DNA from 4 places in the Mesorhizobium sp. B2-3-14 genome. Region 1 is predicted to be linked to each of the others. Evidence: riboswitches for the same ligand, from Rfam matches in the RefSeq annotation. Region 1 holds a riboswitch; each other region holds the start of a gene.
What was found. A riboswitch is a leader RNA that binds a small molecule or an ion and turns the genes downstream of it on or off. The one in region 1 is predicted to bind cobalamin.
Positions count from the first base shown of each region.

Region 1 (7,336 bases):
CGCCGGCCAGCCGAGAGGTTCCTCGACCTCGTGGATGGGATCAACGACGATCAGGTCGGCGAGGTCGTCGTGAATGCTCACATTGAGCGGCTCGTTCGTGGCGGCAAGCTCGGCAGGCAAATCGCCCGGCAAAGGCTGCGCCGCCGCGTCCAAGCGCACCAGCAAACCCAATTCGAGCAATTGCGATATGAAGCGTTCGAGTTCGGCCTGGCCTATTGTCGAGCCGCCGGCGCTCAGCCCGACCAGAGCCTGGGCGTCCGCGCCGGATGAAAGCGCCTGCCATACCTTGCTGCCGGAATCGGAAAAGCCGAAATATTTGCCATTGGCAAGATTGAGCACCACGGCCTCGCCATCGAAAGATTCGAAAACGATATCCCGGCTCGCTACCGCATAGGCGTGGGAGTCATGCGTCATTGTTGCCCCGTCCTGCATTTCCTGCCCGCCAGCAGGACCGCTTCCACCAACAACGCCTGTAAACTTTCAGGTCTTCCTTGGCAAGGTAACCTTTGCCGGCAACGCGGGACCATTTCCGGGTTCAGTCGAAAGCCGGGCGGATCAAGCCTCGATTTCAAGCGGCGACAATGGCTTGGAACAACAGGCCAGGATGAAGCCATCATCGATCTCATGATCGAGGATGCCGCCATTGTGGCTCATCTCGACGCTGCCGGAGACTTTCTTCACTTTGCAAGTTCCGCACAGGCCGAATTCGCAGGCGGCCGGTATTCGCACGCCCGAGGCGCGCGCCGTCTGCAGCACGGTCTGGCCGGCGACACAGTCGGCGTCGACATCCGAAAGCGCGAAGCGGATCGGCGTCGCGGCTTCGACGCAAATCGCCGCGCCGTCTTCAGCCGGCGAGGCAAACGGCGCTGGGATTTCCTCCATCGCCGGCGCGGCAAAGCTCTCTTGATGGTATTTTGCCATGTCGAACCCGGCGGCCTCCAGCATGCCGCGCACGGCGCGCATGAAAGGGTCGGGGCCGCAGCAGAAGATTTCGCGTTCGCGGAAATCGGGCGCCAGGAGCGGCAGCCGGATGGCGTCGATGCGGCCCATATGGCCGTACCAGCCCTCGCGGCTCGACCGCTCCTCGATCATGAAGCCGAGCGACAGCCCCGGCATATGGCCGCCGAGCAGTTCGAGTTCCTTGCGAAAGATGATCTCTTCCGGGCGCCGCGCGCAATTGACGAAGCCGACATCGGTCCATGGCGCGCAGTCGTTCAGCCAGCGCAGCATCGACATCATCGGCGTCACGCCCGAACCGGCCGAGATGAACAGGTATTTCGCCGCCGGGTGGCTGTGCAGCGAAAAGTCGCCGCCCGGTCCATAGGCCTTGACGTGCGAGCCGGGCGTCAGGTGATCGAACATCCAGCGTGTGCCGACGCTGCCCGCCTGCGCCTTCACCGTCACCGCGATCGAGAATGGCCGTGACGGCGATGATGACAGCGTGTAGGTGCGCATCAGCGGGCCGTCCGGTGTCGGCAATTCCAGCGTCACGAACTGGCCCGGCTTGTAGCGGAACCAGGTCTGGTTGTCGGAGCGGAAGGTGAAGGTCTTGACGTCGGGCGCCTCGTCGCTGACGCCGGTTACTTCCAGCACCTGCAGCCTGTCGTTCCACGGCGCCATCTGGTCGAGGTGGCGATAGAGGCCAAGATCAGTCATGGCGTTCATCCCTGCATACCTTTCATTTTGGGCGTGTCGTGATCCCAAAGCCGCTGCACAGTTTTGGCCGACATGCGCTAGGCGACACTGCGCAGAGCAGGCCGGCCGTCTTCGGAAAGCCGTGGGCCGATAAAGCGCGCGTACCAGTCGACGAACTGGATGACGCCGCCCTCGTGCAGCTCCGAATAGGGACCGGGCTCGTAGGCCGGCGACAGGATGCCGAAGGCATTTTCCTCGACGATGCGGCGGTCCTGGTCGTTGGTCTCGGTCCAGACATGGGTGAGTTCGGCGAGATCGTAGTCGACGCCTTCCACGGCATCCTTGTGGACCAGCCATTTGGTCGTAACCGCTGTTTCCGTGGCGCTGACCGGCAGCACGCGGAACGTCACCGCATGATCCACGAGGATATGGTTCCAGGTTGTCGGGTAGTGATAGTGCATCAGCGTGCCGATCCGGTCGGCCGAGACGCTGTCGGACAGGTTCTTCTTCACCGCCCGCTTGCCGGTCATCGTGTAGCTCTGGGCATCGCGCAGCAGCGGCGCGCGGGTGGCGCGGTATTGTCCGGCCGGGTCGATGCGAAACTTGCTGGGCAGGCCAACAGCTTCGCACTTCGCCCAGTGGGCCAGCATCTCCGGATCGCTGTCGGCGCCTTGCACGCCGGTCACGGTCGGCGCTTCCGGGAAGGTCTTGCACAGCTCAGGATGGTTGCCCGCGCAATGGTAGCATTCGCGGTTGTTTTCCCAGACCAGCTTCCAGTTGCCCTTCTCGATGATCGTGCTCTCGAAGGCGATCTTGGCCTCGCTCAGCCGGTGCGGCTGGAGATAGGGCTCGATCATCGCCTGCATCGGCGCGAAGTCGGCGGGCTCCTTGGCCAGGCAGATGAAGACATAGCCGGCGACGCTTTCGCAGGCGACCGGCTTGAGCCCGAACTGGCTCTTGTCGAACCCATCGGCCATCTGGCGGGCGAACAGCAGCCGGCCGTCGAGTTCGTAGGTCCACTGGTGATAGGGACACACCAGTTTGGCGGCCATGCCCTTGTCGGTGTTGCAGACGCGGCTGCCGCGATGGCGGCAGGAATTGTGGAAAGCGTTGATCTTGCCCTGCTGATCGCGCACCAGCACGACCGGATAGTCGCCGATCTGCACGGTGATGAAGCTGCCCGGCTTGGGCAACTCGCAATCATGGCCGATGAACAGCCAGTCGCGATACCAGATCAGTTCCATGTCAAGCTTGAAGTAGTCCGGGTCGGTATAGAAGGGCTGTTCCAGCGAAAGGCCCTGTCTGCGGCCGTTCAAAAGCCTCAGCATGTCGTTGCGCGCGTCCATGTCCTGTCCTCATTTTCAAGGACTGAACTGGTGGTGATGGAGGAAGGACTGGGCGCAAGCCGGCGAAGCCGGACAACACCATCCGCCCCTTGACCGCCCACCGCGATCAGTCGAGTTCTAGCGATCTCGGGCTGGTTTCCGGGCTCTGGAGTTGTCCTGGCGGACCATCGCGACACCTTCCCAGGCTTTCGCCCAGTGGTCTCCCGTTGCGACTTGAACTCCACCACCGTTGCGGGGGCAGCGCCGGAATCTGACCGGCTTCCCAATTCTCCGCTCCGTCGTCACGCAGCGGCACCTGAGATCGCTCGATCTAATCACGACAGGGTTTGCGACATCGGCACGAAAGCGACATCGCATCCATGCGGCGCGACACGTACGCGGGATCGTCCCGGCGCGGTTGCAGCGGGGGAATCGCCTCTTCTCGCCAGGCGCGCGGGCACAGTTTTCGACCCTCAGCCGGGCCGGAAAAGGGTTAATGGTTTCGAAAAGTGACTATTAGCAGAGTCTAAAATCGAACCGAACGGTTCGTTTCTGTTGACGGTGCGTGCAGGACGGTGTGAACGCCCAGCCTTCCGACACAGTTGGTGATCGGGTTATGATCTCAGACAACTATTTGATATCAAACGGAAAAATAAGACATGTAGAAGGCGTTGGTACAATTTCAAGTGGTGGAGTCATGGTCCACGCTGAACAACTTCGTGATTGGAAACGGCAAGGGGGCTCTCCCACATCGGGGCTGTCCGAACGACGCGATTTAATCCCAAGACACGCCGCTAGACGGACGGGAAAAATACTGGAGTACAAAAATGAAAAAGATCATTCTCACTGCCGCCGCCCTTCTGGCTATTTCCGGCAGCGCCTTCGCTAGCAGCGACCATTATGGTTCGAACGCCGCGACCCCCACGGCTACTGTCGACAGCTCCTACACCGCTTCGACTAAGAAGTCGGAGCCGGCTGCCCAGACGCCTGTGACGGGCGCCGACCACAACCTCTTCGGCAACAATTAATAGCGATCCCCGGCACGCGGCGGGTGACCCTGCCGCGCTGGTGGACCCTACAAATTCAGGAGTATTAAAATGAACAAGATCCTCATTGCTGCCGCTGCCGTTCTGGCTCTCTCCGGCAGCGCTTTCGCCGGCAGCGACAACTATGGCTCCAACGGCGCCAACCAGGCTGCTGCCGCTTCGACCGACAATTCGAACACCGCGTCGATCGGCAAGTCGGCTCCGGCCACCTCGGCGCCTGTCCAGCAGGGCAGCGACCGCAACCTCTTCGGCCATTAACGGCCATCCCACGGCCGGTGGGCTCTGGCCCGCCGGTCCGCGGGACTTCCAAAATTCAGGAGTACCTAAAATGAACAAGATCCTCATTGCCGCCGCCGCCGTTCTGGCCGTCTCCGGCAGCGCCTTCGCCGGCAGCGACAATTATGGCTCCAACGGCGTCAACCAGCCCACTGCTTCGTCGACTGTCAATGTCGATACGTCGCATACAGGTGCGATCCGCAACAGCGATTCGCCTGTCTACAAGCTGCTCAACTCGTCCGGCGACGTGCAGAAGCCGGCCCATCAGGGTGCCGATCGCAATCTCTTCGGCAACAACTAACCAGCCTGTGCAGACAAGAACAGCGGCGGGCCAGGCCCGCCGCTCTTGTTCTTTCATTACCGGACGGCCGTCTTCAGGCCGCCTTTGCTTCCGCTTCGTGGAGGGCAAAGGAGCGACCATCGGCATCGAAGATATGGAGATCGCCGGCATTGGCGGTCAGCCGCAGCGTCGAGCCGCGCTTGACCTCGACATTGCCCGGCAGCTTGGTCACCAGCGGCAGGTCGGCCCGGCCGATATCGACATAGACCAGCTGGACCTCGCCAAGCTGTTCGAGATAATCGACGGTCCCCTCGAACAGATAATCCGCACCGCTGGCGATCGCGAGATCTTCCGGCCGTACGCCGAAGCTGACCGCCGCTCCCTTTGCCGAAGCAGGTGTCGCGATCGGCACCGTCGCCTTGCGGCCGCCGACATGGCTGACGATGGTCGGATTGCCCGTCTTGTCGACCGTCGCCGGCAGGATGTTCATGGCCGGCGAGCCGATGAACTGGGCGACGAAGAGGTTGCCGGGGTTCTTGTAGAGTTCCATGGGCGTGCCGACCTGCTCGATGTGCCCGTCCTTCAGCACGACGATGCGGTCGGCCAGCGTCATCGCCTCGACCTGGTCGTGCGTGACGTAGATCATGGTCGTGTTGGGCATCGATTCCTTGAGCTTGGCGATCTCGATGCGCGTCGCAACGCGCAATGCGGCGTCAAGGTTCGACAGCGGTTCGTCGAACAGGAACACCTTCGGATTGCGCACGATGGCGCGGCCGATGGCGACGCGCTGCCGCTGGCCGCCCGACATCGCCTTGGGCAGACGGTCGAGATATTTGGTCAGCTGCAGGATCTCGGCGGCTTGCCGAACCCTTTTGTCGATCTCGGCCTTGCTTTCCCCACCGATCTTCATCGAGAAGGCCATGTTGTCGTAGACGGTCATGTGGGGGTAGAGGGCATAGGACTGGAACACCATGGCGATGCCGCGCTTCGAGGGTGGCACGTCGTTGACCACCTGGCCGTCGATCTTGAGTTCACCCGACGTGATTTCCTCGAGCCCGGCGATCGAGCGCAGCAAGGTCGACTTGCCGCAGCCCGACGGGCCGACGAAGACTATGAACTCGCCCGATTTGATGTCGAGGTCAATGCCGTGGAGAATGTTAAGATTGCCATAGGACTTCTTCACTTGTCTCAAATTGACATCGGCCATTGGTTTCCTCCAGTGATTCCTCGGATGTTTCAGCCTATGCGTCCGAACCAGGCGCCATAGCCGCCGAGCTCGACCGACCCGGTGCTCGCCTGCCCGGAGAGCCCGTGTCCCGGCAAAGGTTGCAGGGTTCGGTTGCCGAGGTCAACCTTCGCCGGCCTTGCGCCCAGATTGAAGACGCAGACGATCTCCTCATTGCCCGACCGGCGGGTGAAGGCGACGGTGTCGCCCTGGCTTTCGATGAAGGCGATGTCCCCCTTGGCCAGCGCCGGATGGGCGCGGCGGAAAGAAAGAAAGCGCCGGTAATGCTCAAGCAGGGAGGTTTCGTCGCCTTGCTGCACGTTGACCGCCTGCGGCAGATGCTCGGCCGGTACCGGCAACCAGGGTTTTGCCTGGGAGAAGCCGCCATTCCTTGCATTGCCATCCCACACCATGGGCGTGCGGCAGCCGTCGCGGCCCTTGAATTCAGGCCAGAAACGGATGCCGTAGGGATCCTGCAGATCCTCGAAGCGCAGGTCGGCCTCGCCGAGGCCGAGTTCTTCGCCCTGGTAGATGCAGACCGAACCGCGCAGCGACATCAGCAATGCCGAGATGACCTTGAGATAGGCCGACGGGTCCGCCTCGTCGGCGGCCCAGCGCGAGGCCGGTCGCATCACGTCATGGTTGGAAAACGCCCAGCACGACCAGCCGTCGCTGGCCACCCGGCCAAAAGCTTCCAGCACCGAGCGGACCTTGGCGGCGCTGATCTTTTCCGGCGCCAGGAAGTCGAAGGAATAGCACATATGCACGCGCTTGCCGCCGGCGGTATAGGCGGCGACCACGTCCAGCCCGCGTTGCGAATCGCCGACTTCGCCGACCGCGGCGGTCGCCGGGTACTCGTCGAGCAGCGCCCGGAAGCGCTCGAGGAAGGCGAGGTTCTCCGGTCGGCTTTTGTCGTAGATATGGTCCTGGTAGTTGTAGGGATTGACCGCCGGCGCGGTCTGGTCGTTGCGCTGTTCCGGCGGCAGCGGCGGGTTGTTTTCCAGCCCCTGGCTGTGGAAGTAAAAATTGATGGTGTCGAGGCGAAAGCCGTCGACGCCGCGTTCCAGCCAGAAGCGGGTGACGTCGAGCAGCGCGTCCTGGACTTCGCGGTTGTGGAAATTGAGGTCGGGCTGCTCGGCCAGGAAATTGTGCAGGTAGTATTGCTGGCGGCTGGTGTCCCATTGCCAGGCCGAGCCGCCAAAGATCGACAGCCAGTTGTTGGGCGGCGTGCCATCGGGTCTTGCATCCGCCCAGACATACCAGTCGGCCTTGGGATTGGTGCGGCTCGAGCGGCTTTCCTTGAACCAGGGGTGGATGTCGGCGGTATGCGACAGCACCTCGTCGATCATCACCTTGAGGCCCAGTCGGTGCGCCTCCGCCGTCAGCGCATCGAAATCCGCCAGCGTACCGAACATCGGGTCGACGTCACAATAATCCGAGACGTCATAGCCGAAATCCTTCATTGGCGATTTGAAGAAAGGCGAGATCCAGATGGCGTCCGCGCCAAGGGCGGCAATGTAGGGCAGCCTGCCGATGATGCCCTTGAGGT
Region 1 covers NZ_VFVP01000001.1:779,684-787,019, reverse strand. The annotation lists gene FJ950_RS03610 (PqqD family peptide modification chaperone) at 1-414, opposite strand, end outside; gene FJ950_RS03605 (hybrid-cluster NAD(P)-dependent oxidoreductase) at 556-1,656, opposite strand; gene FJ950_RS03600 (aromatic ring-hydroxylating dioxygenase subunit alpha) at 1,734-2,981, opposite strand; cobalamin riboswitch at 3,093-3,295, opposite strand; gene FJ950_RS03595 (DUF680 domain-containing protein) at 3,788-3,988, shown strand; gene FJ950_RS03590 (DUF680 domain-containing protein) at 4,058-4,264, shown strand; gene FJ950_RS03585 (DUF680 domain-containing protein) at 4,335-4,583, shown strand; gene ugpC (sn-glycerol-3-phosphate ABC transporter ATP-binding protein UgpC) at 4,657-5,769, opposite strand; gene FJ950_RS03575 (alpha-glucosidase) at 5,799-7,336, opposite strand, start outside.

Region 2 (7,336 bases), on a different contig from region 1:
GGCGGTGATGAAGGTCGGCGAGATCGCCACGCCACTGATGAAGACAGTCAGCGCGAGCGCTGGCACGGTGCTGGCGCTAAGCGGCAGCAGTGTGCCGAGCGCGACCAAGGCAACCGCGATGGCGAGCTGGCGCTGCAGCGGTGCTTTCAGGTTGAGCGCGCCGATGATGATGCCGAGCACGAAGGAGCCCAGCGCATAGACGCCGATGACGAGACTGGCAGTGCCCGGCTGGCCGAGTTCCTTGGTGATCGCCACCGTGCTCACCTCCGTCGTCGCGAAGGTCGCGCCGATGAAGATCATGGCGAAGGTGATGATTTGAACCGGCCCCAGGCGGATTGCCGAGCCGCTGGAGCCATGGTCCACCGGCCGCACTTGCGGCTCGGTCGAACGCTGCAGAACGAAGGCTATCGAGCCCAAGGCGAGGAACAGCGTGCTGACGAGCACGCCCGCTTCCGGGAACAGCGCGGCGCTGAGGCCCACAGATAGCGATGCGCCGGCGATATAGACCAGTTCGTCCGCCGCCGACTCGAAGGCGAAGGCGGTGTTCATCTCGGACCGGCCCCGGAAAATCTCGGTCCAGCGCGCCCGCACCATGGCCGGCATGCTTGGCATTGCCGCGGCCAGCAGCGCCGACGCGAACAGCGTCCATACCGGCCAGTCTTGATTGGCCGATGCGATCAGGGCCGCGAATGCGAGCACGGAGATGATGGTGGTGGGTACGACAACCCGCGTCTGGCCGAGGCGGTCGACCAACCTCGATATTTGCGGCGCCAGGAAGGCATTGGCCAAGGCGAATGTCGCCGAAACCGCACCCGCCAGCCAGTATTCGCCACGCGTCTGCGACAGCATCGCCACGATGCCGATCGGCGCCATGGCGATCGGCAGGCGCGCCATGAAGCCGGCGGCGGCAAAGCCCCTGGCTCCGGGCGCGCGAAAGATTTCCGAATAGGGGTTTTGCATGATCCTGTTCCTCGACAAGGGGCGATTCGACAATTACATACGAGACGTATAAGTGTTAAATAGAGCATACGTCGCGTATGTCAATTGGCATACGGAGCGTATGTAAGTAAGGCCAGAAGCATGCATCGACCGCGCAAGGAGATGATCGCCGAGACACGCGCCAAGCTGATCGCCGCGGCGCGCCAGGCTTTCGGCACCATTGGCTATGCCGAAGCGTCGATGGATGATTTCACCGCGTCGGCCGGGCTGACGCGCGGCGCCCTTTATCATCACTTCGGCGACAAGAAGGGACTGCTTGAGGCGGTTATCGCCGAAATCGACGCGGAAATGGCGGCCCGGGTGAATGAGGTCGCGTCGCGGGCGCCGACCCGCTGGCAGCATTTCGTCGACGAATGCACCACCTATATCGAAATGGCGCTGGAGCCGGAAATCCAGCGCATCATGTTCCGGGATGGTCCGGCTGTGCTGGGCGATCCGGCACTGTGGTCGAATGCCAATGCCTGCGTCGGTTCAATGACCGATCATCTGACAGCGCTGCAGCGGGAAGGGGTGGTCGTCCCCGGCGTCGACCCGGAGTCGGCAGCGCGGCTGATCAATGGGGCGAGCAGCCAGGCCGCGCAGCGCATCGCCAATTCGCAAGATCCCGAAGCGACATCGAAGATGGTGGTGGCCGCGTTCAAGCAATTGCTCGAAGGCCTGCTGAAAAAGCCGGAAGCGCTTTCAAGATGAACCGCCATGGCAGTCCCGCCACTGCCTGCAATTGACAATAGCCGGTTTGAGCGCATCCTCCGCAGCCATCTCTGAGGGGAGATTCGGGGCGTGTGGGATTTCGATATCGGCAGGTCGGTGTCCATCATGATGCGGACCTGGCCTTTCATTGTCTTTCGCATGATCGTCTATTTCGGCATCACGCTGGCCTACATCGTGGCCACCGGCACCGGCGCCTCCGTCGGCTATGGCGTCGGCCATATTTCTACCGATCCCGACGGACCATTGTCTTTTGCGATGTGGGGCGGCGTGGTCGGTTTCGGCATCGTCTCGATCGCCGTCTACTGGATCCGCGAATACATTCTCTACGTCGTCAAGGCGGGCCATATCGCCGTCATGGTGCATCTGATCGACGGCAATGATATTCCCGACGGCCAGAACCAGATCGCCTACGCGAAAGAGGTCGTGACCGAGCGTTTTGCCGAGGCCAACATCCTTTTCGTCGTCGATCAATTGGTCAAGGGCGCCATACACGCCATCACCGGCCTGCTCGGCGGCATCGCGGCCTTCCTGCCCATTCCTGGCCTGAGCGGCCTGGTTTCGTTCCTCAACACGGTGATTCGCCTGTCGCTGACCTATGTCGACGAGATCATTCTCGGCTACAACATTCGCATCAGTTCGTCCTCGCCGTTCGAAACCGCGCGCCAAGGCGTTGTGCTCTACGCCCAGAACGGCAAGACCATGGTCAAGAATGCCGTCTGGCTAGGGGTCATCATGTGGGGCGTGTCGTTCGTGATTTTCCTGCTGATGCTGGCTCCGGCAGCCGCTATTCTTTACGTCATGCCCGGGCAGCTCGCCGGCTGGGCTTTCGTGCTGGCAATCGTCTTTGCCTGGGCTTTCAAGGCGGCCTTCATTGAGCCGTTCGCCATTGCCTGCCTGATGCAGGTCTATTTCAAGACTATCGAGGGTCAGGTGCCCGATGCCGCCTGGGACGCCAGGCTGGCCGAAGCCTCGTCGAAGTTCAGGGAACTCAAGGACAAGGCGCTCTCCACTTTCGGCGGTTCGCGCTGGGGCACGGCCGGCGCGACGCGCTGATCGGCTAGGCTCGCGGGCGCACCGGCGGCGGTACCGAGGCGCGCCACTGCTGATTTGAGCGGCGCTTCGCCTTGTCCGCGAAAAGTCTCGCTCATGATAAGCTCGGGCAACGGCAGCCGCCGGCCCCAGCCGTGTGTTTCGAGATCCGGCTTCGGTGCGAATTCGGAAACGCGGCCGACGCAGAGATAGGCGATCGGCGTCATTTGATCGGGAATGGCCAGCAAGCTTTTCAGCGCTTGCGCCTCGATGATGCTGACCCAGCCGACGCCGACGCCTTCGGCACGCGCGGCCAGCCAGAAATTCTGCACCGCGCAGACCGTGCTGTAGAGATCCATCTCCGGATTGTGCCAGCGCCCCAGCGGCGAGCCTTTCGAGCGCTCGCGGTCGCAGGTGATGCAGATGTTGAGCGCGCTTTCGCAAATGCCTTCCAGCTTGAGCTTGCGGTAGAGCGCCTGCCGTTCTGCTTCGATTTCAGGCAGTTCCCGTTCTCGCGCGGCCAGGAACAGGTCGCGCACCTCCGCCCGCCGCGCGGCATCGCGAATGACGATGAAATTCCAGGGTTGCATGAAGCCGACCGATGGCGCGTGGTGGGCGGCAAGCAGCAGCCGCGCCAGCACCTCGTCGTCGATCGCCTCCGATGTAAAATGGCTGCGGACGTCGCGCCGTGTGAAGATGGCGCGGTAAACAGCGTCGCGCGCAATCTGGTCAAATCCATCGCCCATTGGAGCGGTCATAGCTTCCGGCATCGCTTGTCCCCTTGCGATTGCAATCGATGTCATCCGCCTGACCATGCGGATGACGATGCCTGCCAGGCCGGTCTTCTGGCTCGGGATCGACCCGCGTCCGGTGCCTTCCCGTCATCGACAGTGGCATTTACCGGCGCGGTCCCCCTCACAGCGTTGGGCACGCCACGGAGTTCAACCGTGTTCCCGATTCTCCCGCCAAGGCATTTGCAGCCAAGTGGAATCACTTGGCGTCGCAAAATGCCGCTAAAACAAACAGCCCGGCGGGCACCAGGCAGTGGTTGCGACCTTACGCCGAAGGGCCGGCGCCGCCAATGCCCGCAGCGACATGAATGGACGCAGGTTCGATTTTCCCCAGCGATCAAGCCGCAACGCATGGCCATCACGACGCCGGGGCACTAGATAGGGGGCATGGCCACCCGTCTCTACACGCACCCGATCTTTCTCGAACACATCACGCCGCCCGGTCACCCCGAGCGGCCCGACCGCCTGCGCGCCATCGAGCGCGTGCTCGACGACGAAGCTTTTGCCACGCTTGACCGCGTCGAGGCACCGCACGGCGACGAGGCGACCATCCTCTACGCGCATCCCGCCGATTTCGTCGCGCGTGTCCGCGCCGCCATCCCCGACGAAGGCATTGCCCGCATCGACGCCGACACCACCGCCAGCCCGAAAAGCTGGCAGGCGGTGATTACGGCGATCGGTGCCGCCAATGCCGCCGTCGACGACGTCTTTGCGGGCCGCGCCGACAACGTCTTCGTCGCCGCCCGCCCGCCCGGCCACCATGCCGAAAAGACCACGGCCATGGGCTTCTGCTTCTTCAACACGGCCGCAATCGCAGCGCGCCATGCGCAGAGGAAGCATGGCGCCGAGCGTGTCGCTGTCGTCGACTGGGACGTGCATCACGGCAACGGCACGCAGGATATTTTTTGGGACGATCCCTCGGTGCTCTATTGCTCGACGCACCAGATGCCGCTTTATCCCGGCACGGGCGCGAAGAGTGAGACCGGCGCCGGCAACATCGTCAATGCGCCGCTGGCGCCTCGGACGGGCAGCGAGGTGTTTCGCGATGCGTTCCTGTCGCGCGTGCTGCCGGCACTCGACAATTTCGCGCCGGATCTGATTATCGTTTCGGCCGGCTTCGACGCGCACCATCGCGACCCGCTGGCGGAAATCAATCTGACCGAGGACGATTTCGACTGGGCGACCGGCCAGCTGATGCAGCGCGCCGCAATCCACGGCGGTAACCGGCTCGTCAGCCTGCTCGAGGGCGGCTACGATCTGCAGGGATTGGCATTTTCGGTCGCCGCCCATGTCGGGCGACTGATGAAAGGATGAATGATGACCGGTGAGATCAACGAAGACGTCAAGGCGATGAGCTTTGAACAGGCACTCGACGCACTGGAGAAGATCGTCGATGATCTGGAGCGTGGCGACGTACCGCTCGACCAGTCGATCCGGATTTACGAGCGCGGCGAGGCGCTGAAGGTTCATTGCGACCGGCTGCTGAAGGCCGCCGAGGACAAGGTCGAGAAGATCAGGCTGTCGCGCGACGGCAAGCCGGTTGGAACCGAGCCGCTCGACGCGGACTGAGGTCCGGAGCAGCCTTACCGGTTTTTGGACACGATCATCATTGAGGATACAGTTCGTCCCGATTGAAACGGACAAGAGGAGATACGGAAGCGATGTGCAGAAACATCAAGACCCTGTTCAATTTTGATCCGCCGGCAACCAACGACGAAGTCCGCGACGCGGCACTGCAGTTTGTCCGCAAGCTGAGCGGCACGACGCGGCCTTCTGCCAAGAACCAGCATGCGTTCGATCATGCCGTCGAAGCCATCGCGGCATCCGCACGCGAATTGCTCGATTCCCTCGAAACCCACCAGCATCCGCGCAATCGCGAAGAGGTGGCAGCCAAATTAAAAGCAAAAGCGGCGATCCGGTTCGCCTGATATGCCCAAGCGCCCACTGACCGCTGACGAGGAGAGTTCATGAGCTTCTTCCCCGGCAAGGACCCTGAGGCCGGCGATGCCTTCGCCAGCGACCAGATCGAGCTGATGGTTATCCCTAACGCCAAGGACATTGGCGGTTTCGAGGTGCGTCGCGCCTTGCCGACCGCCAAGCGGCGCCTGGTCGGGCCGTTCATCTTCTTCGATCGAATGGGTCCCGCGATCATGCGCGCGGGCCAGGCGCTCGATGTCCGTCCCCACCCGCATATCGGCCTGTCGACCGTGACCTATCTGTTCGACGGCAAGATCAGGCACCGCGATTCGCTCGGCACCGAAATGGTCATTCAACCCGGCGACGTGAACCTGATGACGGCCGGTCGCGGCATCGTCCACTCCGAACGCACGCCGCAGGAATTGCGCGGCGCGCCGATGTCGATCTCCGGCCTGCAGACCTGGTTGGCTCTGCCGGACGGCAAGGAAGAGGTGGCGCCGGTGTTCGAGAACACAGCGGCGCTGCGGCTTCCCGAAATCGACGCCGAAGGCGTCTGCGGCCGCGTCGTCATCGGTGATTTCCAGGGTTTGCGGTCTCCGGTGCGGGCCGATTCCGAGACACTCTATGCAGATTTGCGGCTGGCGCCCGGCGCCAGCGTCAAAATCCCGCCCGATGCCGAGGAGCGCGCCATCTACACGCTGGAGGGCGAGGTCTCGATTTCGGGTGATGTCTTTCCAGCGGAACGGCTGCTGGTGTTCCGGCCCGGCGACGAGATCGTCATATCGTCATCGACGGGTGCGCATTTCATGCTGTTCGGCGGCGCGTCTCTCGGTTCGAAGCGCTACATCTGGTGGAATTTCGTTTCCTCGTCCAAGGAGCGCATCGAGCAGGCCAAGCAGGAATGGAAGACCGGCCGCTTCGATATCGTTCCTGGCGATGAGAAAGAATTCATCCCGCTGCCGGAAGGCTGAGAAGATCGGTGAGGGGCTGACCGTCCGCGTCAGCGACACGCATTTACTTTCGCCGGCCGGCGGCCTATCCCGCCGATGAACAGAAAGTCTGGGCCCAACGTGAACGCAACGCCGCATACGCCGCTTCTCGATAGGGTTCGCGTCCCGGCCGACCTGCGCACGCTGGCCGAGAGCGACTTGCCGCAATTGGCATCGGAGCTTCGCCTCGAATTGATCGACGCGGTGTCGCGCACCGGCGGCCATCTCGGTGCCGGCCTTGGCGTGGTCGAACTGACCGTGGCACTGCATTATGTCTTCAACACACCCGATGACCGGCTGATCTGGGATGTCGGCCACCAGGCCTATCCGCACAAGATACTGACCGGCCGTCGCGACCGCATCCGCACCTTGCGCCAGGAAGGCGGGTTGTCGGGCTTCACCCGCCGAGCCGAGAGCGAATATGACCCGTTCGGCGCCGCCCACTCCTCGACATCGATATCGGCCGGCCTCGGCATGGCCGCCGCCCGCGACCTCTCAGGCGGGCGCAACAATGTCATCTCCGTCATCGGCGACGGCGCCATGTCGGCCGGCATGGCTTATGAGGCGATGAACAATGCCGGCGCGCTCGATGCGCGCCTCATCGTCATCCTCAACGACAATGACATGTCGATCGCCCCGCCAACCGGCGCCATGAGCGCCTATCTGGCGCGTCTGGCTTCCGGCAAGGCCTATGTCGGCCTGCGCGACTTTGGCAAGAAGCTGACCTCCTATCTAGGCAAGCGGGCCGATCGAGCCATCACCCGCGCGGTCGAGCATGCGCGCGGTTACGTCACCGGCGGCACCTTGTTCGAGGAACTCGGCTTCTATCACATCGGCCCGATTGACGGTCACAATCTGGAGCATCTCATCCCGGTCCTGAAAAATGTCCGTGACAACGGC
Region 2 covers NZ_VFVP01000005.1:45,831-53,166, reverse strand. The annotation lists gene FJ950_RS14735 (MFS transporter) at 1-960, opposite strand, end outside; gene FJ950_RS14730 (TetR/AcrR family transcriptional regulator) at 1,081-1,689, shown strand; gene FJ950_RS14725 (hypothetical protein) at 1,780-2,763, shown strand; partial or broken gene bluB (5,6-dimethylbenzimidazole synthase) at 2,880-3,485, opposite strand; cobalamin riboswitch at 3,557-3,739, opposite strand; gene FJ950_RS14715 (histone deacetylase family protein) at 3,918-4,844, shown strand; gene FJ950_RS14710 (exodeoxyribonuclease VII small subunit) at 4,848-5,099, shown strand; gene FJ950_RS14705 (DUF2277 domain-containing protein) at 5,192-5,458, shown strand; gene FJ950_RS14700 (pirin family protein) at 5,498-6,418, shown strand; gene dxs (1-deoxy-D-xylulose-5-phosphate synthase) at 6,494-7,336, shown strand, end outside.
Region 2: another riboswitch for cobalamin. It lies ahead of bluB (5,6-dimethylbenzimidazole synthase); the one in region 1 lies ahead of FJ950_RS03600 (aromatic ring-hydroxylating dioxygenase subunit alpha).

Region 3 (7,336 bases), on a different contig from region 1:
CGTCCTCCTCCAGCACCTGTGTGCCGAAGGCAACGATGTTGTCGATGTCGGTCTCGGCGAGCGCCTCGGGCGCGAACAGCCATTCCGCGGTCAATTCGGTCTGTTCGGGACCGAGCGGCGTAAGCCGCACGGTCCTGACATAGTCGACATGGCCGACGATGAACATCGACGGCAGGCTGGTGGCATAGGTCTGACCGGTGCTGCGTTCCGCCGGCGTCAAGCTCGGGAAGATCGGCCCGTGCGTCTGCCCATCACGCGACCATGTCTCAGCCCCGGCGCGCAGGCCGCCGGAAAATTCCGGCGCGTCATTGTCGGCGTGGCGGAGCCATTCGGGATCGTCATGCCGGCTCATCAGGCCGCGGCCATAGATCGGCACCAGCCGCGACAGATCCTTGTGGACGCCCGGGCAGTGCAGACACTCGTTGAAGTTTTCCCAAAAAATCTTCCAGTTGCAGTTCATCACCTTGCGCAGCACGTGGCCTGATACCAACGTTTCCAGCGGCCAATTGCCGAGATCGCCGGAGGCCGGATCGAAGGAAGATTGCGCCGAGCTGGCGGCATCTTCCGCAAGATTGACGAAGACGAAGCCCCGCCACACCGAGAGCGCGACGCGATAAAGCGGGTGATCGGCCTTGTCGAAGCCGTCAGGCAGCGATTTCGACGGCACGCGCACCAGATCGCCACGCAGCGAATAGGACCAGGCATGATACGGGCAGGTGATCAGCCGCGCCTTCAGCCGGCCCTGGCTTTCCTGGCAAAGCTGCGAGCCGCGATGCCGGCAGGTGTTGTGGAAGGCATGCAACTCGCCGGTGTCGTCGCGCAGCAGGAGGATTTCCTGCGTACCGACGCGGAAGGTGCGGAACGCCAAAGGCTGGGCAAGGTCGGCCTCGCGGCAGACGAGCAGCCAGTTCCTGTACCAGATGGCGTCGAGATCGCGCTGATAGTTGTCCTGGTCCCAATAGGCCGACGAGGGCAGCGTCGGCTCCGTTCGAGTCAGGCCGTTATAGGGCTCGCGCTCGCTGGCATTGGGCTGCATGGCTGGCTTCCCGTGAGGGGTGCCAGCCGACACCCGGCCATGAAGTTTGTCAATCGGGACGGGAGGAGGGCAGCTTCGCCGATACGGCGCTCCTGCTCTGGCGGCTGTCGGAATTTGGTTTGCCGGGCGCGGCGAATTTCCCTATAGTCACCGATGTCGTCGGTTCCTTTTTGGAGCCAAGAGGGAATGCGGTGCGGGCAGGAATTCCTGCCCAATGCCGTGGCTGCCCCCGCAACTGTGTGCGGTAGTCCTCTCCATATGCCACTGAAGATTTTTCTTCGGGAAGGTGGGGAAGGGCGCTTATCCGCGAGCCAGGAGACCTGCCGGCGACAGGAAACTGACTTCGATGCCCTCGGGTGGAGGGCGAAAGGACAAGACATGACTACCGCTTCCGTCTCCCTCGGCGCCTCCGTCTCCTCGCAGTCGCGCTTCATGCAGCTCGCGCTCGCGGCGCTGCTCGGCATCTTCGTCGTCGGCTTTGTCGGCTTCTCGCATATCGATGCGGTCCACAATGCTGCCCACGACTATCGCCACTCGATGGCGTTTCCCTGCCACTAACGAGGATCCGACATCATGAATCTGTTTCGCAACGTCGTGTTCGTCGCGGCGATCGCGGGGCTCGTGGCCGGTGTCGTCCTCGCCTGCATGCAGGCCTATGCCACCGTGCCGCTGATCCTCAAGGCGGAAGTCTACGAAAAGGCCGACGGCGGCCACCACCATGATCACGCGACCGCACCAGCGGCGACCAATGATGCCATGAGCACGGTGGCCTCCGCTGGGAATGCCATGAGCTCTGCCGCGCCCGCGGGCACCGATGCCATGGCACCGGCGGAGGAAGACGAAGGCTGGGCGCCGGCCGACGGTTTCGAGCGTTTCGCCTTTAGCGTGGTTGCCAATATCGTCACCGGCATCGGCTTCGCACTGGTCCTGGTCGCGGTTTCCGAGTTCTTCGGCGGCGTCGGCAACTGGCGCCAGGGTGTGTTCTGGGGTTTGGCCGGCTTTGCCGTGTTCACACTGGCACCGGGCCTCGGACTGCAGCCGGAACTGCCGGCAATGCCGGCGGCCGATCTTCTGCCGCGCCAGATCTGGTGGACGGCGACGGCGGCCGCGACCGCGACCGGCCTGGGCCTGATCGTGTTTCGCAGATCGTTGCCATTGACCATCCTCGCCGTCTTGCTGATCGTCGCGCCGCATGTCGTCGGCGCGCCGCAGCCCGACAGTTTCGAGACACCGATCCCGGAAGGCCTGCACCATCAGTTCGTGGTGGCGGTGACGGTGACCAATCTGGTGTTCTGGCTGGTGCTTGGCGCGATCGTGGGCGTGGTGCGCAGGCGCTTCACCGGCACGGCGACCAGCCTGCGCGACAGCTTTGCCTGATCGCGGCAGGCTGACCTTCATCATCGGCGGTGCGCGCTCCGGCAAGAGCGCGCACGCCGAAACCCTGGTGACGGCATTGCCCTCGCCCTGGGCCTATATCGCCACGGCGCAAGCCTATGACGACGAGATGCGCGAGCGCATCGCGCTGCACCGCTCGCGGCGCGGTGAGGGCTGGTTGACCATCGATGCGCCACTCGACCTCGCAGAAGCGCTGGAGGCGTTGCCAGACGGGCAGCCGGTGCTTGTCGACTGCCTGACGCTGTGGCTGACCAATCACATGCTGGCCGATCACGACGTCGAGGCCGCGTGCCGGCGGCTGGCGGACGTGCTGTCGCGGCCGCGCGGACCGTGGTTCGTGGTAACGAACGAGGTCGGGCAAGGCATCGTGCCCGACAACGCACTGGCGCGTCGGTTTCGTGACGATGCCGGCCGGCTCAACCAGCGGGTCGCCGCGATTGCCGACACGGTGCTGCTCATGGTGGCGGGGCTACCGCTCAAGGTGAAGTGAAATGACCGATATCGACGACAAGGATGAAGAACGCCATCGCGCCAAGATGGCCAAGCGCAAGGCGGTGCAGGACGCCGAGGTTGCGGGCAAGACGATCGAGAAGGGGTTGCTGATCGTCAACACCGGTCCCGGCAAGGGCAAGACCACGGCCGCCTTCGGTCTCGCGCTGCGCATGCTCGGCTACGGCAAGCGCGTCGGCGTCGTCCAGTTCATCAAGGGCAAGTGGCACACCGGCGAGAAGGAGGCCTTTGCCGTCTTTGGCGACCGTGTCGTCTGGCACGCAATGGGCGAGGGTTTCACCTGGGAGACGCAGGACCTGAAGCGCGATATCGCTGCCGCCGAGGCCGCCTGGGCCAAGGCTCTGGAATTGATCGCCGACCCCTCGATCAGCCTTGTCGTGCTCGACGAGCTCAACATTGCCTTGCGCTACGACTATCTCGCTCTCGACAAGGTGGTTGCGGCGCTCAAGGCTCGCCGCGAAGGCCTGCATGTCGTCGTCACCGGCCGCAACGCCAAGCCGGCACTGGTCGAGGCGGCGGACCTGGTCACCGAGATGGGGGTGACAAAGCACCATTTCTCGGCTGGCGTGAAAGCGCAGCAAGGCATCGAGTTCTAGAAAACCAGAACGGCGATCAGCGCGACAAGGCCGAACAAGCCGATCAGCAGGTAGTCCGCGACCCGGTAAAGCTTGAGCGCCCGCCTGATATCGCCGCTGTCGACATCGCGGCGGCCGCCTTCGCCCATGAAGATGTCGTCGACCATGACACCGCCATAGCTGCGTGGTCCGGCGAGCGCCAGCCCGAGCGCGCCGGCCATGGCCGCTTCCGGCCAGCCGGCATTGGGCGAGCGGTGTTTTTTCGCGTCGCGCCGTACCGCCTTCCAGGCGTCGCGGGGGTCGGCGCCCTCGACCAGGAGGGAAGCGAGCACGATCAGCAGCGCCGTCAGCCGCGATGCAGGCAGGTTGATCCAGTCGTCGAAGCGCGCCGCCGCCCAGCCGAAGGCCTCATGGCGCGGAGTCCGGTGGCCGACCATCGAATCGGCAGTGTTGGCCGCCTTGTAGGCCGCGCCGCCGGCGAGCCCTCCGACCCCGGTCCAGAAGGCGGGGGCGACGATGCCGTCGGAAAAATTTTCCGCCAGGCTCTCGATTGCCGCGCGGCAGACGCCGGCGCGGTCGAGTGTCTCGGGATCACGGCCGACGATCCGCGAAACGGCGGCTCGGCCCATGTCGAGGCCTCCGCTGTCGAGCGCGTCGGCGACGGCTTCGACATGTTCGTAAAGGCTTTTCTGTGACAGAAGCGATGTCGCCAGAAAGACGGCAACGATCCACCCCAGGGGGACGAACCAGAGCAGAACAAGCTGCACGCAAAGGCCTGCTATCGCCGGCACCAGCACGATGACCAGAAGCGCCTGGACACCACGTTGGCGACGCAACGCGTCGGGATCAGTGGCGCGGTTGAGCCGCAAGTCGAGAAAGGATATTAGCCTGCCGAACCATGTCACCGGATGGCCGATGGCGCGAAACAGCCAGTCGGGATAACTAAGGGCGAATTCGACAATTAATGACAGGAAAGCGATCAGGACTGACATGAAGCTTCTTGAAGGAGCGGTGGACCATGGTGGAAGTCTTGGCCGGGCAAGGGCGCTTTTCCCCAATGCCGTGCTGCCTTTCGTCGACCTCTCGACCGGTATCAATCCGCACTCCTACCCGCTTTTCGACCTGCCCGCCACCTCGCTGTGGCGATTGCCAGAGGCCGCGCGTGGGCGCGAACTGGTAGAGATTGCGGCCAACACCTATGGGGCGCCTTCCCCAGCAACCGTGGTGGCAGCCCCTGGCACACAGATCCTGTTGCCGCGCGTCGCCTCGCTGGTGAGGCCCGGCAAGGCAATGGTGCTGGGGCCGACCTATGCCGAACACGCCCGGGCGGCGGCGATTGCCGGGCACGAGGTGGTCGAGCTCAGCGATTTCGCGGCGCTGGCGGAAGCCGACCTCGCCATCATAGTCAATCCGAACAATCCCGATGGGCGCGTCGTCGAGCGCGACCGGTTGCTGGTGCTGGCCGCCGGACTTCGCGCCAAGGGCGGGCTGCTGGTCGTCGACGAGGCGTTCATGGATGTCGGTCCACGCGAGCACAGCCTCGCCGGCGATGTCGGCCAGGGCGGCATCGTCGTGCTGCGTTCCTTCGGGAAGTTCTTTGGTTTGGCCGGCCTGCGGCTCGGGTTCGCGCTTGCCGACGCGCCGACGGCTGAACGGCTGGACATGCAGTTCGGGCCGTGGGCTGTCGCAGGACCGGCCCTGGAATATGGCATCCGCGCGCTCGCCGATCTCGATTGGCAGGATGCGATGCGGGCCTCGCTGGCGGAAGCGACGGTGCGGCTCGATGCGCTGTTTAGCCGTTTCGGCGTTCCCGTCGCGGGGGGCACCACGCTGTTCCGCTATCTCAGCCTGCCCGATGCCGGCGGCCTGTTTTCCGGGCTTGGCCAGGGCGGCATCCTGCTGCGGCATTTCTCCGAACGGCCGCATGCCTTGCGCGCCGGCCTGCCGGGGAGCGAGGAGGAGTGGCGCAGGCTCGAATCCGCTCTTGCCGATTGGGCGTCGCGGCGCGAGGATCGTTCGAAAGGTTTCAAACAATGATCCATGTCTGCTCATTGGCGAAAATCGAGGAAGTGGTGGCCAGGACCGGCGCCGACCGCATGCTGTCGCTGCTCGCCGCCGGAACGGACGTAGTCCGACCGGCCTCGATCCCAAGGAAAAACCATCTGCACCTGGTCATGCACGACATCGCCGTGGCGCAGGACGGCATGACCATGCCGGGCGAGGAGCATGTCCGTAACCTGCTCGATTTCGCACGCCGCTGGGACCGGGCGAAACCAATGCTGGTGCACTGCTATGCCGGCATCAGCCGTTCGACCGCCTCGGCCTATATCATCGCCGCGGCTTTGGCGCCGAAACGCAACGAGGTGGAACTGGCGCGGACGCTGCGAGCGCTATCGCCTTCGGCGACGCCCAATCCGCGGCTGATCGCGGTGGCCGACGCGCTGCTTCAGCGCAACGGCCGCATGATCGAGGCGATCGAGTCGATCGGGCGCGGCGCCGACGCCTTTGAAGGCACGCCGTTCGCCCTCAAGATCGACGGTTAGCTATTTCAGCCACTCCGCGAGCTTGGCCTTTCGCACGTCTCGCACCAGGTTGATGAACCCGTCAGCCTGATATTCCGCCGTCAGCCGGCCTTTCTCGGCTGTCGCGATGCTGGCGTCGCCGACCACGCCGTTCGGGTTGAGATCCCCGGCGATCCAGGCGAAGGCGTGGGTGCCTGTGTGGCGCAGCAGCGAGAATTCCTGCTCGGCCTTGGCGACGTTGGAAACGAAATTGTCGGCCTTGCCCATGTCGACGAGATCGGGCCGGAAATGCAGCATCAGTGACGTCTCGACATCGCCGCCATGAATGCCGTGACGATCCTCGAGTTCGGTGTACATGCCGGCCGGGCGGCCAAAGCGCTGCCAACTGGTCTTCACCGCCAGCATCTTTTCGCGCACGCGCAATTCCCGCGTGACGATGCCCATGATCTCCTCATTGCCGCCATGCGAATTGACGACGATGAGCTTGCGCACGCCGGCGCGCGCGATCGACAGGCCGAGCTCGGTCCAGGCGTCGACCAGCGTCGTTGCCGGCAAGGTGAGAGTGCCCGGCGCGTGCAGATGCTCGTTCGACTTGCCCACCGCCTGGACCGGCAGGATGCGGATGTCGAGATCGTCGGGCAAGCGTGAAATCACCGTGTCGAGCATGCCGTTCATGATCGAAGTGTCGGTCGACACAGGCAGATGCGGTCCATGCTGCTCGATAGCCGCCAGCGGCAGCACCGCGATTGTCGCCTCGGGATCGATCGAGGCGTATTCGGTGGTCCGGTAGTCGCCCCACCATACGCGTTTCTTGCCAGCAGTCATGTCACGCCTCTTCAAATGATCAGGTCAGACCTAGCGCGGTGCGGCCGGCCTGTCGATCACCCGGCCGCGATGGCCTCGACCTCGACCTTGAATTCGGGCCGGGCAAAGCCGGAAACGATCATCAGCGTCGAGGCTGGCGCCGGGCTCGAAAACAGCCGGTCGCGAACCTCCATATAGGGCCGCAGATGCGCGCGGTCGGTGACATAGGCGTTGATGCGAACGATGTCGCCAAGTCCCAGCCCGGCTTCGCCCAGAACCGCCGCGATGTTCCTGAAGCAGAGTTCGGCCTGCGCGCCGGCATCTTCCGGTATCTGGTCGTCCGCCGTGATGGCGACCTGACCCGAGCACAGCACCAGACGCTTGCCGGCCGGCACCTCGACGCCGTGGCTGTAGCGGGCAAAGGGTGGCTTGATCGACTTAGGGGTAAGGAATTTGAACATGGCAATCTCCTGGATATCGCCAGCCTAAGGCCG
Region 3 covers NZ_VFVP01000002.1:313,405-320,740, forward strand. The annotation lists gene FJ950_RS06165 (aromatic ring-hydroxylating dioxygenase subunit alpha) at 1-1,036, opposite strand, end outside; cobalamin riboswitch at 1,180-1,379, shown strand; gene FJ950_RS06170 (CbtB domain-containing protein) at 1,415-1,594, shown strand; gene FJ950_RS06175 (CbtA family protein) at 1,610-2,413, shown strand; gene cobU (bifunctional adenosylcobinamide kinase/adenosylcobinamide-phosphate guanylyltransferase) at 2,406-2,921, shown strand; gene cobO (cob(I)yrinic acid a,c-diamide adenosyltransferase) at 2,923-3,537, shown strand; gene cbiB (adenosylcobinamide-phosphate synthase CbiB) at 3,534-4,508, opposite strand; gene cobD (threonine-phosphate decarboxylase CobD) at 4,507-5,553, shown strand; gene FJ950_RS06200 (tyrosine phosphatase family protein) at 5,550-6,059, shown strand; gene FJ950_RS06205 (creatininase family protein) at 6,060-6,863, opposite strand; gene FJ950_RS06210 (RidA family protein) at 6,920-7,303, opposite strand.
Region 3: another riboswitch for cobalamin. It lies ahead of FJ950_RS06170 (CbtB domain-containing protein); the one in region 1 lies ahead of FJ950_RS03600 (aromatic ring-hydroxylating dioxygenase subunit alpha).

Region 4 (7,336 bases), on a different contig from region 1:
GCAGGTCCTGGTGGACGCCGCCGGGCCGGAAATAGGCCGCATGCATGCGCGAGCCCGAGGCGCGTTCATAGAACACCATCAGCTTCTCGCGCTCGACGAAGCCCCACAGCGGCGGCGTCAGCGCGCCGACGTCCATGGCTTGCGTCGTCACATTGAGGATGTGCGACATGATGCGGCCGATTTCGCAGTAAAGCACGCGGATCAGCTGGCCGCGCCGCGGCACCTCGATACCGAGCAGGCGCTCGGCGGCGAGCGCGAAGGCGTGCTCCTGGTTCATCGGCGCGCAATAATCGAGCCGGTCGAGATAAGGCAGCGCCTGCAGATAGGTTTTTGCCTCGATCAGCTTCTCCGTACCGCGATGCAAGAGCCCGATATGCGGATCGACGCGGTCGACGACTTCGCCGTCCAACTCCAGCACGAGGCGCAAAACGCCGTGCGCCGCAGGGTGTTGAGGTCCGAAGTTGATGTTAAAGTTGCGGACGGAGGTTTCAGCCATTCTGGCGCCTCTGGCGAAGAGTCAGTAGTGAGTAGTGAGTAGTGATCATCAATCTCAATGCCTGCTTCATTCCGCCTGCTTGGCCTGCACCGTTCGGATAAGAGATCTCATCATTTTTCCAATCTCTTCGCATCGCAGCAGCAGTTCAATCTCATTGTCTTTTCGCAGCAAGCCGACCCGGCATGCCAGGTAGTATGTGCGTTTCCAGTTCCTTCAACGAACCTTGCGCCATGCGCAAAAATTGAACGAACGAACCTCTGTTTTCCCGACCGTATCCCTCCGCGACATTCGCTGCGATCGAAACCGCCGATCGGCGCATCTGAGAGGTCATGCCGTAGATCTCTTCTTTCGGGAAGTCCTTAGTGTGGCGGTAACAGTCTTCAGCGAGCGTCATCGCTGATTGCCACACCTTCAAGTCGCGATAAGATTCGATCCGTCGCTCCAACTTTTCTCCTACTGACTACTCACTACTTCCCTACTCACTGTTTCGCTTTTTCGTCGCCGGGCAGGACATAGTCGGTTCCCTCCCAGGGGCTCAAAAAGTCAAAGTTCCTGAATTCCTGCTTCAGTTCCACCGGCTCGTAGATGACGCGCTTGGCTTCGTCGTCGTAACGCACTTCGACGAAACCGGTCAGCGGGAAATCCTTGCGCAGCGGATGGCCTTCGAAACCGTAGTCCGTCAGCAGGCGGCGCAGGTCCGGGTGGCCCGAAAACAGCACGCCATAGAGATCGTAGGTTTCGCGCTCGAACCAGTCGGCGCCAGGATAGACGCCGGTGATCGAAGGCACCATCGTCTCCTCGTCGGTCTGCACCTTGATGCGAATGCGCACATTCTGCTTCGGCGAAAGCAGGTGATAGACGACGTCGAAGCGCTTGGCCCGCGACGGGTAGTCGGCACCGCAGACATCGATGATCGAGATGAACTGGCAGCGCGCATCGTCGCGCAGGAAGGTCATCACCTCGATCAGGTTTTGAGGCTCGACGTGAACGGTGAGCTCGCCATAGGCGAATACCGCATGGCCGAAGCGGCCAGGCAGCTTCTCGCCGAGATAGGTCGACAGTTCGCTTAAGGAGGCGGCCATGGATTTACCGTTCGATCGTGCCGGTGCGGCGGATCTTCTTCTGCAGCAGAAGAATGCCGTAGAGCAGGGCTTCGGCGCTCGGCGGGCAGCCGGGCACATAGATGTCGACCGGCACAACCCGGTCGCAGCCACGCACCACCGAATAGGAATAGTGATAGTAGCCGCCGCCATTGGCGCAGGAGCCCATCGAGATGACGTAGCGCGGCTCCGGCATCTGGTCGTAGACCTTGCGCAGCGCCGGTGCCATCTTGTTGGTCAGCGTGCCGGCGACGATCATGATGTCGGACTGGCGCGGAGACGCGCGCGGCGCGACACCGAACCGCTCCGAATCGTAGCGCGGCATCGAGGTGTGGATCATCTCGACCGCGCAGCAAGCCAGACCGAAGGTCATGAACATCAGCGAGCCGCTGCGCGCCCAGGTGATCAGCGCCTCGGTCGAGGTGACCAGAAAACCCTTGTCGGCAAGCTCATTGTTGATTTCGAGGAAGAAGGGATCGTCCTCCCCTACCGGCCTGCCGGTGTTGGGGTCGATAATACCTTTGGGCTTCGGCGCGACGAGGGTGCCTGAACTGTCGTTCAATCCCATTCCAGCGCTCCTTTTTTCCATTCATAGGCAAAGCCGATGGTCAGCACTGCCAAAAACACCATCATTGACCAGAAACCGAGCATGCCGATCTTCGAGAAGGACACTGCCCAGGGGAAGAGGAAGGCAACTTCCAGGTCGAATATAATGAACAGGATCGACACCAGGTAGAAGCGGATGTCGAATTTCATGCGGGCATCGTCGAACGAGTTGAAACCGCACTCGTAGGCGGAAAGCTTTTCGGGATCGGGGTTGCGATACGCCACCAGGAACGGAGCCGCCAGCAGCGCCAGGCCGACGACCAGTGCCACGCCGATAAACAGGACGATGGGCAGGTACGAACTGAGAAGTGCGTTCATGCAGCGGCTTTCCGTTGGCGCCAATCCACTTTGACTACAGCACCGAACCTTAATGCGGAAGCGTGACAGATTAACCGCTGAACCGTTTTAAGGGGCCTATGCTGCAACGCGGCGAGGGTTAGCGCAGCACTTCCAGCGAAGCAAGTCAAACCTTGTTCAAAACACCGAGCTGGACGGCATTCCGGGAGAAACTGGTCCCATCCGCTCCTGTTTGATTTCCTTCGCTTTTTACTCCACTTTTATCTCCTGACAGGGTTGCCGCCAAAACCCTGCTAGCATGGACGGGAATCACGCCGGGCAATGACGCCAGACAGGTCCATCAGGGACGCATACGCATGAAGGAAAAGATCTCGCTTGCCGCCGCCCGGCGCATCGCCCTCGCCGCCCAGGGATTTCTCGATCCCCGCCCCGCCGGCACGCCGGACCGCCGCCATTTCGCCCGCGTTCTGTCCCGCACCGGCCTGTTGCAGATCGATTCCGTCAGTGCGGTGGTGCGCGCTCATTACATGCCGCTCTATTCGCGTCTCGGCCCCTATCCCCTCGCTTTGCTCGACAACGCCGCCGTAACGCGCAAGCGCACCGTCTTCGAATATTGGGCGCATGAAGCCTCGTTCCTGCCGGTCGGGACCTACCCACTGATGCGCTGGCGCATGCAGCGCGCCGAGCAAGGCGATGAAATGTATCTGGGGCTGGCCAAATGGGGCCGCGAGCACGCCGCCTATATAGAAGAGATCTACCGCGAGGTCGTCGCGCGCGGGCCGATCGCCGCTTCGGCGCTCGAAGGCCAGAAAGGCTCCGGTGGCTGGTGGGGTTGGAGCCATGCCAAGCACGCCTTCGAATGGCTGTTCTGGGCCGGGCGCATCACCACCGCGCACCGGCGCGGCTTCGAGCGCTTTTACGACCTGCCGGAGCGCGTGCTGCCGCAGGCGATCCTCGATCTGCCGGTACCGACACCTGAGGACGCGCACCGCGAATTGCTGCGCATTTCCGCCCGTGCCCATGGCGTGGCGACATCAGGCGACCTGCGCGATTATTTTCGGCTCTCGCCGGCCGACATGAAAGGCCGGCTGGAGGAACTGGTCGAACTCGGCGACTTGCTGCCGGTCCGTGTCGAGGGCTGGGACAAGCCGGCTTACCTTCACAAGGACGCCCGTATCCCGCGCAAGATCGAGGCCCGCGCTCTGCTGGCGCCGTTCGATCCGGTCGTCTTCGAGCGTTCGCGCTCGGAGCGGCTGTTCGACTTCCATTACCGCATCGAAATCTACACGCCGGCCGACAAGCGCCAATACGGCTACTATGTCCTGCCTTTCCTGCTCGGCGACAGGATCGTGGCGCGCGTCGACCTCAAGGCTGACCGGCCGGCCAGTGTCCTGCGTGTCCATGCGGCCTATGCGCAGGCCAACGCACCGGCGGAGACTGCGGCTCAACTCTTCGAGGAATTGAAGCAGATGCAGGGCTGGCTTGGCCTCGAGCGCATGGAAATAACGCCTGCCGGCGATCTCGGCCCGGCGCTGTCCGACATCGCGGTGTCGTAAGCTCGCGTTGACACCGCTGCCCGCAAGAGCCTAAATCCCATCCAGACGGTCTCCTCTCGGCAAAGGGAGGAGCCAAGAGGGAATGCGGTGCGGGATTGAAGATCCCAAATCCGCGGCTGTCCCCGCAACTGTGAGCGAAGAGCCAAGGCCGAAAGCCACTGGGATTGTCCCGGGAAGGCGGCTACCCAAGGCGATGACCCGCGAGCCAGGAGACCTGCCGTCTGGAATGCAAGAATCCGATCGCCTGGCGGGTTTTCCGGGCAAGGAGCCTGATGTGGATCGCGACAGCAGTTTTTCGGCTGAAACAACCGACATTTCGTCCGGCGGGGATCATCCCCTGGCCGGCATCACGGTCATCGTCTGCGCTTCCTGTCGCGACGAGACCGGCTCCGATGCCCATCCCCGGGCCGGCGAACTTTTGGCCGAAGATACGCGCCAAGCCGCCTCGGGCGAGAACATTCGCATCCGCACGGTCGAATGCCTCGGCAATTGCAAGCGCCGGCTGAGCGCCGCGGTCCTGCGCGACGGCTGCTGGAGCTATGTGTTCGGCGATCTAACCACGACCAGCGGCGCCGATCTCGTCACCGGCGCGAAACTCTTCGCCACCTCGAGCGACGGCCTCATTCCCTGGCGGGGCAGGCCCGATAGCCTCAAGCGCGGCCTCGTTGCCCGCATCCCTCCCCTCGACATGCTGAAAGACTGATCATGACAACATCTCTGTCCCGCGTTCCCTGCACCGTCGTCACCGGCTTCCTCGGCGCCGGCAAGACGACACTGGTCCGCCATCTCCTGGAAAATGCCGGCGGCAAGCGGATCGCCATCATCGTCAACGAGTTCGGCGACATCGGCATCGACGGCGAGATCCTCAAGGGATGCGGCATCGACACCTGCCCAGAGGAAAACATCGTCGAACTGGCCAATGGCTGTATCTGCTGCACCGTGGCCGACGATTTTGTGCCGGCGCTCGACAAGATCCTGTCGCTGACGCCGAAGGTCGACCATATCCTGATCGAAACCTCGGGCCTCGCTCTGCCCAAACCGCTGGTCCAGGCTTTCCAGTGGCCGACGGTGAAGAGCCGCGTAACGGTCGATGGCGTCATCGCCGTGGTCGACGGTCCCGCACTGGCGGAAGGCCGCGTCGCCAATGACATGGACGCCCTGCAGGCGCAGCGCGCGCAGGACGAGAGCCTCGACCATGACGATCCGGTCGAGGAAGTGTTCGAGGACCAGATTGCCTGCGCCGACCTGATCATCCTGTCGAAGAGCGACCTGATGGATGCCGCCGGTTCAGCCCGCGCCAACGCCATTATCAACGAACACTCCGCCCGCGCCGTGAAGATCGTGCCGACGTCTCATGGCAAGGTCGATCCCTCGGTGCTGCTCGGGCTCGGTCTCGCCGTCGAGGACGACATCGAGAACCGCAAGTCCCACCATGACGGCGCATTCGATCACGAGCATGACGACTTCGACACGTTCATCGTCGACATTCCCTCGATCGCCAATCCCGACGAGCTGGCAAAGCGCGTCGCCGCGGCCGCCGAACAGGAAAACGTGCTGCGCGTGAAAGGCTTCGTCGAGGTCGGCGGCAAACCGATGCGGCTCCTGCTGCAGGCCGTCGGCCCGCGCGTCAATCATTACTACGACCGCGCCTGGACCGCCGGGGACGACCGCCGCTCGCGCCTCGTCGTCATTGGCCTCAAGGGGCTGAACCGCCCGGCGATCGAACGTATCCTCGCCGGCTGATTTTCAGGCCCGGGCCGCGATGCACATCCTCACCACGACCTCCGCCTCGCTCGACGATCTCGCCGAGCCCGTCGACCTCAGGCAGGCGCCGGCGGATATCGTGGCCCTGTCCTTCACCGACAGCGATCTCGCCGGACTGGCCGCGGCGTGGAAGGCCGATGCCGGTCGCCTGCCCTCGATGCGGCTGGCCGCACTGCGCGACCTGCGCCATCCCATGTCCGTCGACCTCTGGATAGACAGCGTCGCCCGCCACGCCAAAATCATCCTGGTGCGCATCCTCGGCGGCTACGACTGGTGGCGCTATGGCTGCGACCAACTGGCGGTGATTGCCCGCGAACGCGGCATCAAACTGGCGCTGCTTCCCGGCGAAAGCCACGACGAGGATCTCAGGCTGGTCGAAGCGTCGACGCTGCCGCGCGCCGAACTGGACGGCCTGCTCGGCTATTTCCGCGAGGGTGGCCCAGCCAATATGGGCGCGCTGGTGCACAGGCTGGCAGGCCTGGCTGGACAGGATGCGCCCGTCGCCAACCCGGTGAGCGTGCCGAAGGCCGGTTACTATCAGGCTGGATTGGGGGTCGCGGAGGAGCCGGCCGGTTCCAATAGCGGCACTCCCATTATCCCGATTCTCTTCTACCGATCGATGCTGCTTGCCGCCGATGTCGCCCCGATCGATGCGCTGGCCGAGGCTTTGCGCTCCAGGGGATTGGCACCGGTCCCGATCTTCGTTTCCAGTCTGAAGGATCCGGTGTCGCTGGCGTTCGTCGAAAATGCCATCGCATCGCTGAAACCCGCCGCGATCGTCACCGCGACCGCGTTCGCTTCCGGCGCCGAGCCCGGCGTCGAAACCCTGTTCGACCGCGCCGGCGCGCCCGTCTTCCAGGTCATCGTCGCCACCACGCGCCGTGACATCTGGGAAAACAACCAGCGCGGCCTGGCGCCCGCCGACCTTGCCATGCATGTCGTGCTGCCCGAACTCGACGGCCGCATCCTCGCCGGCGCCATTTCCTTCAAGGCCGAGAGCGATATCGATCCGGCGCTTGGCCATCGTGCGTTGGCGAACCGGCCGGAACCGGATCGGCTGGAGCAAGTGGCGGGTCGAGTCGCGGCTTTCATCCGGCTGCGGGAGACAAGACGGGAGGAGCGCAAGCTCGCGATCCTCATTCCCGATTATCCCAGCGCCCCTGGCCGCACCGGCTATGCGGTCGGGCTGGACGTGCCGTCCAGCGTGCTGGCCATGCTGCACGACTTGAGCGAACAGGGCTATGCCGTTGACGGGATTCCGCAAACGCCGCGTGAATTGCTGGATTTGCTGGAGCATAGCAACGACGGATTGGCCCTGCAGGAGTATTTGAGCTTCTCGAAGGAGTTGCCGCTCGCAGCAATCGCCGCGGTAGAAGCCGCTTGGGGAAAGGCAGAGGGGACAGGTTTGCGCGAGGCGCCCCCCTCTGTCCTGCCGGACATCTCCCCCTCTAGTGGGGAGATCGAACTTTCGTCGCGGCTTTCGCCAACTTCCAACATTGCAGAAGGAACGTCGGCCT
Region 4 covers NZ_VFVP01000002.1:270,701-278,036, reverse strand. The annotation lists gene FJ950_RS06000 (NADH-quinone oxidoreductase subunit D) at 1-496, opposite strand, end outside; partial or broken gene FJ950_RS05995 (four helix bundle protein) at 563-890, opposite strand; gene FJ950_RS05990 (NADH-quinone oxidoreductase subunit C) at 976-1,578, opposite strand; gene FJ950_RS05985 (NADH-quinone oxidoreductase subunit B) at 1,583-2,164, opposite strand; gene FJ950_RS05980 (NADH-quinone oxidoreductase subunit A) at 2,155-2,520, opposite strand; gene FJ950_RS05975 (winged helix-turn-helix domain-containing protein) at 2,856-4,055, shown strand; cobalamin riboswitch at 4,085-4,292, shown strand; gene FJ950_RS05970 (DUF1636 family protein) at 4,330-4,758, shown strand; gene cobW (cobalamin biosynthesis protein CobW) at 4,761-5,798, shown strand; gene FJ950_RS05960 (cobaltochelatase subunit CobN) at 5,818-7,336, shown strand, end outside.
Region 4: another riboswitch for cobalamin. It lies ahead of FJ950_RS05970 (DUF1636 family protein); the one in region 1 lies ahead of FJ950_RS03600 (aromatic ring-hydroxylating dioxygenase subunit alpha).